Linked DNA regions of Caldimonas thermodepolymerans. The protein of the gene in region 2 interacts with the protein of the main gene of each other region in a pairwise test. Links are inferred from orthologs where the notes say so. Each region holds a gene or a part of one and is shown on either strand. Other genes may lie near its edges.

Region 1 (3,284 bases), 570 kb from region 2 along the record:
GTGTCGCCGAGCGCACGGGCGCGGCCGTTGGCCATGAACGGGAAGCTGCCGGCCTTGTAGGCGCGGCCTTCGGCCTTGAGCTGCTGCTCGGTCTTGCCGACCCAGGCGATCTCGGGGCTGGTGTAGATCACCCACGGGATGGTGTCGAAGTTCACGTGACCGTGCTGGCCGGCGATGCGCTCGGCCACCGCCACGCCCTCTTCCTCGGCCTTGTGCGCCAGCATCGGGCCGCGCACCACGTCACCCACCGCCCAGACGTTGGGCAGGTTGGTGCGGCACTGGTCGTCGACCACGATGGCGCCGCGCTCGTCGAGCTTCAGGCCCACGGCTTCCGGGTTCAGGCCGTTGGTGTTGGGCACGCGGCCGATCGAGACGATCAGCTTGTCGACCTCCAGCGTCTGGGCCTCGCCCTTGGCGTCGGTGTAGCTGACGGTCACGCCCTTGGCGCCGTTCTTGACCTCGTTGACCTTCACGCCCAGCTGAATCTTCAGGCCCTGCTTGGTGAAGACCTTGAGCGCCTCCTTGGCGACCTGCTCGTCGGCAGCGCCCAGGAAGGTCGGCAGTGCCTCGAGGATGGTCACGTCGGCGCCCAGGCGGCGCCACACCGAGCCCATCTCCAGGCCGATGACGCCGGAGCCGATCACGCCCAGCTTCTTCGGCACCTCGGGGATGCGCAGCGCACCGTCGTTGGACAGGACGTTCTGCTCGTCGAACGGCACGCCCGGCAGCGCGCGGGCGTTGGAGCCGGTGGCGACGATCACGTGCCTGGCCTCGATGACCTCCTCGTTCGCGCCGGACACCTTGAGCTCGTAGCCGATGCCGCCGGCCTTCACGAACGAGCCGCGGCCGTGGAAGAAGGTCACCTTGTTCTTCTTGAACAGGTACAGGATGCCTTCGTTGTTCTGCTTCACGACCGCATCCTTGCGGGCCAGCATCTTCGCCACGTCCATCGACAGGTTGGACAGCGAGATGCCGTGCTCGGCAAAGTGATGGCCGGCCTGCTCGTAGTGCTCGGACGACTGCAGCAGCGCCTTGGACGGGATGCAGCCGACGTTGGTGCAGGTGCCGCCCGGGGCGGGACCGCCCTTGGCGTTCTTCCACTCGTCGATGCAGGCCGTGTTGAAGCCCAGCTGCGCCGCACGGATGGCGGCGATGTAGCCGCCCGGGCCGCCGCCGATGACGACGACGTCGAATTGCTTGTTGCTCATCGTGTGGGGTCCCCGGCTCAGATGTCGAACAGCAGGCGCGACGGATCTTCCAGCGCCTCCTTCATCGCGACCAGGCCCAGCACGGCCTCGCGGCCGTCGATGATGCGGTGGTCATACGACATGGCCAGGTAGTTGATCGGACGGATCACGATCTGGCCGTTCTCGACCACCGGGCGGTCCTTGGTGGCGTGGATGCCCAGGATGGCCGACTGCGGCGGGTTGATGATCGGGGTGGACAGCATCGAGCCGAACACGCCGCCGTTGGAGATCGAGAACGTGCCGCCGGACAGCTCGTCCAGGCTCAGCTTGCCGTCCTTGGCCTTCTGGCCGAACTCGGCGATCTTCTTCTCGATCTCGGCGAAGGTCATCTGGTCGGCGTTGCGCAGGATCGGCACCACCAGGCCACGCGGCGAACCGACCGCGATGCCGATGTCGAAGTAGCCGTGGTAGATGATGTCGGTGCCGTCGACCGAGGCGTTCAGGATCGGGAACTTCTTCAGCGCGTGGACCGCGGCCTTGACGAAGAAGCTCATGAAGCCCAGGCGCACGCCGTGTTCCTTCTCGAACTTCTCCTGGTACTTCTTGCGCAGCTCCATCACCGGCGCCATGTTGACCTCGTTGAAGGTGGTCAGGATGGCGTTGGTGGCCTGCGACTGCAGCAGGCGCTCGGCGATGCGCGCGCGCAGGCGGCTCATCGGCACGCGCTGCTCGGGGCGGTCGCCCAGGTTCTGCGTCAGCGGCGCGGCCACCGGCGGCAGCGGCTTGGCCGCGGCCGGCGCCGGCGCGGCGGCGGGCTTGGTGCCGGCGGCGATGGCGCCCAGCACGTCGCCCTTGGTGATGCGGCCGTCCTTGCCGGTGCCGCTCACCTGCGAGGCGGACAGGTTGTTGTCGGCCAGCAGCTTGGCGGCCGCGGGCATGGCCACGCCGGCCTTGGAGGCACTGGCCGGAGCCGCAGCGGCGGCCGGCGCCGGGGCGGGCGCGGCAGCCGCGGGGGCCGGCGCCGGGGCCGGGGCCGCAGCACCGGCGGTGGCTTCGGTGTCGATCTTGGCGATGACCTGGTCGGAGGTCACCGTGCCGCCGTCGTCGACGACGATCTCGGTGAGCACGCCGGCCGAAGGCGCCGGCACTTCCAGCACCACCTTGTCGGTCTCGATCTCGATCAGGATCTCGTCGGCCGAGACGGCTTCACCGGCCTTCTTCTTCCATTGCAGCAGCGTGGCCTCGGCCACCGATTCGGAAAGCTGCGGAACCTTGACTTCTACGATTGCCATGTCTTGTCTTTCGATGATCTGCGCCGCGCAGGATGCCGGCCGCAGCCGGCGGTATGCGCACGGTCATCGCGGCGCGCAGCGCCCGCGATGACCGCCGGGTGACGTCAAATTACTTGGTGAGGATGAAGCCTTTGAGCTTGGCGAACGCCTGCTCCAGCAGCGCCTTCTGCTGCTCCTGGTGCAGGTGCGCGTAACCGACGGCCGGAGAGGCCGACGCCGGACGGCCGGCGTAGCCGAGGCGCTGGCCTTCGGTCATGTTCTCGTGGATGTAGTGCTGCACGAAGAACCAGGCGCCCTGATTCTGCGGTTCGTCCTGGCACCACACCAGCTCGGTCGCGTTGGGGTACTTCTTCAGCTCGGCACCGAACGCCTTGTGCGGGAACGGATAGAGCTGCTCGACCCGGATGATCGCGACGTCGCCGGCCTTCTTCTCCTCGCGCTTCTTGACGAGGTCGTAGTAGACCTTGCCCGAGCAGATGATCACGCGCTTGACCTTGGCAGCGTCGATCTCGGCATGGGTCTCGCCGATGACGGTGCGGAACTCGCCCTTGGTGAACTCGGACAGCGGCGAGGTGGCGTCCTTGTTGCGCAGCAGCGACTTGGGCGTCATCAGCACCAGCGGCTTGCGGAACATGCGCACCATCTGGCGCCGCAGCACATGGAAGATCTGGCTGGCCGTGGTCGGCTGGCAGATCTGCATGTTGTTGTCCGCAGCCAGCTGCATGAAGCGCTCCAGGCGCGCCGACGAGTGCTCGGGGCCCTGGCCTTCATAGCCGTGCGGCAGCATCAGCACCAGGCCGTTGGC
Region 2 (7,555 bases):
GAGCAGGCGCCGGTCGTCGGTGTCGAGGCGCACCGCCAGGCCCAGCCGGCGCCGCAGCCACTGGACGGCCACGCGGCGCGCCCAGCACCAGGTCGAGGCGGCGGATGCAGGCACGTTCCTCCCGGGGATGGCGGAAGAGGTCTTCATGCCGGGCATGGAGCAAGCGGCATGCTCGCTCCCGAAAAGAAACAGGCCGGCAAAGCCGGCCTGTCGTCCGATGCGAGCGCGAAACGCGGGCTCACTTCTTGTTGGCGGCGAAGTTCGCGATGCCGTCCATGATTTCCTTCTTGGCGGCCTCCGGGCCCTGCCAGCCGGTGACCTTGACCCACTTGCCGGACTCGAGGTCCTTGTAGTGCTCGAAGAAGTGCTGGATCGCCTTCAGGCGCATCGGGTTGATGTCCTCCGGCTTCTTCCAGTGGTCATAGATCGGCAGGATCTTGGTGGTCGGCACGGCCAGCAGCTTGGCGTCGCCGCCCGCCTCGTCCTCCATCTGCAGCATGCCGATCGGGCGGCAGGTCACCACCACGCCGGAGAACAGCGGGAACGGCGTGATCACCAGCACGTCGACCGGATCGCCGTCCTGCGACAGGGTCTGCGGGACGTAGCCGTAGTTGCACGGGTAGTACATCGCCGTGGTCATGAAGCGGTCGACGAACAGCGCCCCGGTCTCCTTGTCGACCTCGTACTTGATCGGGTCGGAGTTCATCGGGATTTCGATGACCACATTGAACTCTTCCGGGGCGTTCTTGCCCGGCGTGACGTGATGCAGGCTCATGATGTTTCGGGAAGATTTGGCGAGGGAAAACCCGAAGTGTAGCGGTTGCGCTGACGGCGCCCTGACGCCGGCCCCTGCGGCGCCCCTGCAACGTGGCGGCCTTCCCCGGGCGGGCTCGATTGCGGCGCCAGTAGCCATCCCGTAGCATGCAACGGCGACCCGGGCACCAAGATCCGGGCGCGTCGATTCATTTCCGGATCACCACGAGGAAGGAGACAGCCTCATGTCCAGTTCTTTGGCGCTTTACTTTGCGCTTGCGTGCGGCCTTGCCGCCGTCGTGTACGGCTTCGTGTCACGCAGTTGGATCCTCAGGCAGGACGCCGGGAATCCCCGCATGCAGGAGATCGCCTCGGCCATCCAGCAGGGTGCCGCAGCCTACCTGGCACGACAGTACAAGACCATCGCGATCGTCGGCGTGGTGCTGGCGGTGCTGATCGCGATCTTCATCGACGTCGTCACGGCGGTCGCCTTCGTCGTCGGGGCCGTGCTCTCCGGGGCCTGCGGGTTCATCGGCATGAACACTTCGGTGCGCGCCAACGTGCGCACCGCCCAGGCGGCCACCCAGGGCATCAATGAAGCGCTCAACGTCGCGTTCAAGGGCGGCGCGATCACCGGCCTGCTGGTGGTGGGCCTCGGGCTGCTGGGCGTGAGCGTGTTCTACTGGGCGCTGACTGCCAGCGGCGCGGCCGACGGCGGGCTGGCGGCGCAGCTCAAGCCGCTGCTGGGCCTGGCCTTCGGCTCCTCGCTGATCTCCATCTTCGCGCGCCTGGGCGGCGGCATCTTCACCAAGGGGGCCGACGTCGGCGCCGACCTGGTCGGCAAGGTCGAGGCGGGCATCCCGGAGGACGACCCGCGCAACCCGGCGGTGATCGCCGACAACGTGGGCGACAACGTCGGCGACTGCGCCGGCATGGCAGCGGACCTGTTCGAGACCTATGCGGTCACGCTCATCGCGACGATGGTGCTGGGCGCCCTGATGGTCACCGCCGCCCCCGAGGCGGCGGCTTTGTATCCGCTGGCGCTGGGCGGCTTCTCGATCATCGCCTCCATCATCGGCTGCATGGTCGTCAAGGCCAGTCCGCAGATGCGCAACGTGATGCCGGCGCTGTACCGCGGCCTGGTGGTCTCGGGCGTGCTCGCGCTGATCGGCTTCTACTTCATCACCACCTGGGTCATCCCCGACGACGCGCTGGGCAGCGGCGGCTCGCAGCTGCGCCTGTTCGGCTCGGCGGTGGTGGGCCTGGTGCTGACCGCGCTGATGGTGTGGATCACCGAGTACTACACCGGCACCGACTACGGCCCCGTCAAGCACATCGCGCAGGCCTCGACCACCGGCCACGGCACCAACATCATCGCCGGCCTGGGCGTGAGCATGAAGTCGACCGCCTGGCCGGTGCTGTTCGTGTGCGCGGCGATCATCGTCTCGTACTGGCTCGCCGGCCTGTACGGCATCGCGGTGGCGGCCACCTCGATGCTGAGCCTCGCAGGCATCATCGTCGCGCTGGACGCCTACGGCCCGATCACCGACAACGCGGGCGGCATCGCCGAGATGGCCGAGCTGCCCGACAGCGTGCGCGACATCACCGACCCGCTGGATGCGGTGGGCAACACCACCAAGGCGGTGACCAAGGGCTATGCGATCGGCTCGGCGGGCCTGGCGGCGCTGGTGCTGTTTGCCGACTACACCCACGCGCTCGAGGCGCAGGGCATGAGCATCAGCTTCGACCTCTCCAACCATGAGGTGATCGTCGGCCTGTTCATCGGCGGCCTGATCCCCTACCTGTTCGGCGCGATGGCGATGGAAGCCGTCGGGCGCGCGGCGGGCAGCGTGGTCGAGGAAGTGCGCCGGCAGTTCAAGACCATCCCCGGCATCATGGAAGGCACCGGCAAGCCCGAGTACGGCACCGCGGTGGACATGCTGACCAGTGCGGCGATCAAGGAGATGGTGATCCCGTCGCTGCTGCCGGTGGTGGTACCGATCCTGGTCGGCCTGCTGCTCGGCCCGGCGGCGCTCGGCGGCCTGCTGATGGGCACCATCGTCACCGGCCTGTTCGTCGCGATCTCGATGTGCACCGGCGGCGGCGCCTGGGACAACGCCAAGAAGTACATCGAGGAAGGCAACCACGGCGGCAAGGGCAGCGAGGCGCACAAGGCGGCCGTGACCGGCGACACCGTGGGCGACCCCTACAAGGACACGGCCGGCCCCGCGGTCAACCCGCTGATCAAGATCATCAACATCGTCGCGCTGCTGATCGTGCCGCTGCTGCCCGGCACCATGGCCGCGAAGGCCGAGGCGCCGGCGTCACCGCCGGCTGCGGTGGTGGTGCAGGCATCGCCCTCGCGCTGACGCCCTCACCCACGGAAAACGCCCGCAATCGCGGGCGTTTTTTCTTTCAGGCACGCAGGCTCACTTGCGCTGCGGCGGCACGTCGGTGCAGGTGCCGTGCGCGACCTCGGCGGCCATGCCGATGGATTCGCCCAGCGTCGGGTGCGGGTGGATGGTCTTGCCGATGTCGACCTCGTCGGCGCCCATCTCGATGGCCAGCGCGATCTCGCCGATCATGTCGCCTGCATGCGTGCCGACGATGCCGCCGCCGACGATGCGGTGCGTCTCCTCGTCGAACAGCAGCTTGGTGAAGCCCTCGTCGCGGCCGTTGGCGATCGCGCGGCCCGAGGCCGTCCAGGGAAACAGGCCCTTCTTCACCTTGCGGCCCTCGGCCTTGGCCTGGTCCTCGGTCAGGCCCACCCAGGCCACTTCCGGGTCGGTGTAGGCCACGCTCGGGATCACGCGCGCCTCGAAGGCCACCTTCTCGCCCGCCGCGGCTTCTGCCGCCACGTGGGCCTCGTGCACGGCCTTGTGCGCCAGCATGGGCTGGCCGACGATGTCGCCGATCGCGAAGATGTGCGGCACGTTGGTGCGCATCTGGATGTCGACCGGGATGAAGCCGCGCTCGGTGACGTTCAGGCCGGCCTTGTCGGCGCCGATCTTCCGGCCGTTGGGCGCACGGCCGACCGCCTGCAGCACCAGGTCGTACAGCTGCGGCTCCTTCGGCGCCCCCTCGCCCTCGAAGCGCACCAGGATGCCGTCGGCGGTCGCCTCGGCGCCGACGGTCTTCGTCCTGAGCATGATGTGGTCGAAGCGCGAGGCGTTCATCTTCTGCCACACCTTGACCAGGTCGCGGTCGGCGCCCTGCATCAGGCCGTCGAGCATCTCGACCACGTCCAGCCGCGCGCCCAGCGTCGAGTACACCGTGCCCATCTCCAGGCCGATGATGCCGCCGCCGATGATCAGCATGCGCTTCGGGATGCGGCGCAGCTCCAGCGCGCCGGTCGAGTCGATGACACGCTCGTCGTCGGGCAGGAACGGCAACCGCACCGCCTGCGAGCCGGCCGCGATGATGGCCTGCTTGAAGCGGATGGTCTGCGTCTTGCCGGTCTTGTCCTGGCCGGTGCCGGTGGTTTCCTCCACCTGCACGTGGTGCGGGTCGAGGAAGCTGCCGTAGCCGCGCACCACGGTGACCTTGCGCATCTTGGCCATCGCGGCCAGGCCGCCGGTCAGCTTGCCGACCACCTTGTTCTTGTGCGCGAGCAGCTTGGCCAGGTCCACCGTGGGCTCGCCGAAGCTCACGCCCAGGTCGGCGAAGTGCTTCACCTCGTCCATCACGGACGCGACGTGCAGCAGCGCCTTGGACGGGATGCAGCCCACGTTCAGGCACACGCCGCCCAGCGTCGCGTAGCGCTCGACCAGCACCACCTTCATGCCGAGGTCCGCGGCACGGAAGGCGGCCGAGTAGCCGCCCGGGCCGCCGCCCAGCACCAGCATGTCGCATTCGAGGTCGGCACCGCCGCCGTAGCTCGCCGCCACCGGCGCAGGCGCGGCCGCCGTCACGGCAGGGGCCGCCGCAGGGGCTGCGGCCGGAGCCGGCGCAGGCGCCGCGGCGCCTTCGGCCTCGGCGTCCAGCGTCAGGATCACCGAGCCCTCGCTGACCTTGTCGCCGACCTTGACCTTCAGCTCCTTGACCACGCCGGCATGCGACGACGGGATCTCCATCGACGCCTTGTCGCTTTCCACGGTGATCAGCGACTGCTCCGCCTGCACCCGGTCACCCGGCTGCACCAGCACCTCGATGACCGCCACGTCCTTGAAGTCGCCGATGTCCGGGACCTTGATCTCGATCACTGCCACGGCAGGCTCCTTACAGCAACACGCGGCGGAAGTCCGCCAGCACGTTGGCCAGGTAGGTGTTGAAGCGGGCCGCCGCCGCGCCGTCGATGACCCGGTGGTCCCAGCTCAGCGACAGCGGCAGGATCAGGCGCGGCTGGAACTGCTTGCCGTCCCACACCGGCTTCATCGCCGAGCGGCACACGCCCAGGATCGCGACTTCGGGCGCGTTGATGATCGGCGTGAAGTAGGTGCCGCCGATGCCGCCCAGCGACGAGATCGAGAAGCAGCCACCGGACATCTCGGCCGGGCTCAGCTTGCCTTCGCGCGCCTTGGCGGCGAGCTCGGCGGTTTCCTTGGCGATCTCGAGGACACCCTTCTTGTCGGCGTCCTTGATCACCGGCACCACCAGCCCGTTGGGCGTGTCGGCGGCAAAGCCGATGTGGTAGTACTTCTTGAGCACCAGCGTCTCGCCGTCCAGCGAGGCGTTGAACTCGGGGAACTTCTTCAGCGCCGCGACGCAGGCCTTGATCAGGAAGGCCAGCATCGTGACCTTCACGCCCGCCTTCTCGTACTCCTTGTTCAGCGAGACGCGGAAGGCTTCCAGCTCGGTGATGTCCGCATCCTCGTGGTTGGTGACATGCGGGATCATCACCCAGTTGCGGTGCAGGTTGGCACCGCTGATCTTCTTGATGCGCGACAGGTCCTTGCGCTCGACCGGGCCGAACTTGGCGAAGTCCACCTGCGGCCAAGGCAGCAGGCCGGGCAGCGCCCCGCCCGCGGTGCCGGCGCCCTTGCCCTTCTGGGCCTGGGTCTGCACGTCGCCGGCCATCACCTTCTTGACGAAGTTCTGCACGTCCTCCTGGGTGATGCGGCCCTTCGGGCCGGTGCCCGGCACTTCCTCCAGCGGCACGCCCAGCTCGCGCGCCAGCTTGCGGATGCTCGGCGAGGCGTGCGGCAGCTTGCCGCGCGGGGCGGTCGGCTCGTGCGCCGGCAGTGCGGCCGTCGGCGAGGTACGCGCCACCGGCTGGCTGGCCAGCTCGGCGGGGCCGGCCGCCGCGGCCGGCGGCTGCGCAGGCTGCGGTGCCGCGGCGGCCGGCGCCGGCGCTGCGGCCCCCTCGGCCTCGACCACGGCGATCAGGCTGCCCTGGCTGACCTTGTCGCCGACCTTGACCTTCAGCTCCTTGACGACGCCGGCGTGCGACGACGGGATCTCCATCGACGCCTTGTCGCTTTCCACGGTGATCAGCGACTGCTCCGCCTGCACCCGGTCACCCGGCTGCACCAGCACCTCGATGACCGCCACGTCCTTGAAGTCGCCGATGTCCGGCACGACCACCTCGACCGTGCCGCCCGCGGCAGCCGGCGCCGGGGCGGCCGCAGCGGCCGGGGCCGGCGCGGGTGCAGGCTCGGCCGCAGGCGCGGCAGCCGCCGGGGCCGGCGCCGCCGCAGCGGCATCGGCCGCCTCGAGCAGCAGCAGCAGGCTGCCCTCGCTGACCTTGTCACCGAGCTTGACCTTCAGCTCCTTGACCACCCCGGCATGCGACGAGGGGATTTCCATCGACGCCTTGTCGCTCTCGACGGTGACCAACGACTGCTCGGCCTTGATCGTGTCGCCGGGCTGCACCAGCACCTCGATGATCTCGACGTCCTTGAAATCCCCGATGTCGGGGACCTTCACTTCCACCAATGCCATTGCGTGTCCCCGTCGTTGTTATGCGTACAGCGGGTTGATCTTCTCGGTGTTGATGCCGTACTTCTGGATGGCCTCGGCCACCTTGCTCATCGGCACCGAGCCCTCCTCGGCCAGCGCCTTCAGCGCGGCAACCACGATGTAGTGGCGGTTGACCTCGAAGTGCTCGCGCAGCTTGTAGCGGAAGTCGCTGCGACCGAAGCCGTCGGTGCCCAGCACCTTGTAGGTGCGGCCCTTGGGCAGGAACGGACGGATCTGCTCGGCGTAGTTCTTCATGTAGTCGGTCGAGGCGACCACCGGGCCCTTGTGCTTCTCGAGCTGCTGGGCCACGAACGGCACGCGCGGCGTCTCGCTCGGGTGCAGCAGGTTCCAGCGCTCGCAGTCCTGGCCGTCGCGTGCCAGCTGGTTGAAGCTCGGGCAGCTCCACACGTTGGCGGCCACGCCCCAGTCCTTCTCGAGCAGTTCCTTGGCGAAGATCGATTCGCGCAGGATCGAGCCGGAGCCCAGCAGGTTGACGCGCAGCGTCTTCTTCGCGCCTTCTTCCAGCAGGTACATCCCCTTGATGATCTGCTCCTCGGTGCCCGGCTTCAGGCCCGGGTGCGCGTAGTTCTCGTTGAGCAGGGTGATGTAGTAGAAAACGTTCTCCTGGCGCTCGACCATGCGCTTGAGGCCGTCGTGCATGATCACCGCCACCTCGTGCGCGAAGGTCGGGTCGTAGGAGACGCAGTTCGGGATCGTGCCGGCCAGGATGTGGCTGTGGCCGTCCTGGTGCTGCAGGCCCTCGCCGTTGAGGGTCGTGCGGCCAGACGTGCCACCCAGCAGGAAGCCGCGCGCCTGCATGTCCCCGGCCGCCCAGGCGAGGTCGCCCACGCGCTGGAAGCCGAACATCGAGTAGTAGACGTAGAACGGGATCATGATGCGGTTG

What was found. Proteins that work in one complex are often made in the same cells at the same time.
Region 1: the proteins of lpdA (region 2) and odhB interact in binary tests that used the Escherichia coli proteins (3 or more experiments, as listed by UniProt). The link is inferred for Caldimonas thermodepolymerans from one-to-one orthologs.

The regions. Positions count from the first base shown.
Region 1 is NZ_CP064338.1:2,139,030-2,142,313, forward strand. Bases 353-3,284 are described here. They hold odhB (2-oxoglutarate dehydrogenase complex dihydrolipoyllysine-residue succinyltransferase), read right to left. Parts: upstream 2,480-3,284; coding sequence 1,226-2,479; downstream 353-1,225. Other genes in these bases: lpdA (dihydrolipoyl dehydrogenase), read right to left, coding at 353-1,208; IS481_RS10015 (2-oxoglutarate dehydrogenase E1 component), read right to left, coding at 2,589-3,284. Outside these bases: more of lpdA, read right to left, coding at 1-352. UniProt on the Escherichia coli protein: E2 component of the 2-oxoglutarate dehydrogenase (OGDH) complex which catalyzes the second step in the conversion of 2-oxoglutarate to succinyl-CoA and CO(2).
Region 2 is NZ_CP064338.1:1,572,292-1,579,846, reverse strand. What follows is about bases 2,573-5,517. They hold lpdA (dihydrolipoyl dehydrogenase), read right to left. Parts: upstream 4,962-5,517; coding sequence 3,183-4,961; downstream 2,573-3,182. Other genes in these bases: aceF (dihydrolipoyllysine-residue acetyltransferase), read right to left, coding at 4,972-5,517; IS481_RS07410 (sodium-translocating pyrophosphatase), read left to right, coding at 2,573-3,122. In the rest of the region: IS481_RS07420 (class I SAM-dependent methyltransferase), read right to left, coding at 1-147; ppa (inorganic diphosphatase), read right to left, coding at 239-775; more of IS481_RS07410, read left to right, coding at 999-2,572; more of aceF, read right to left, coding at 5,518-6,633; aceE (pyruvate dehydrogenase (acetyl-transferring), homodimeric type), read right to left, coding at 6,652-7,555. UniProt on the Escherichia coli protein: Lipoamide dehydrogenase is a component of the glycine cleavage system as well as of the alpha-ketoacid dehydrogenase complexes.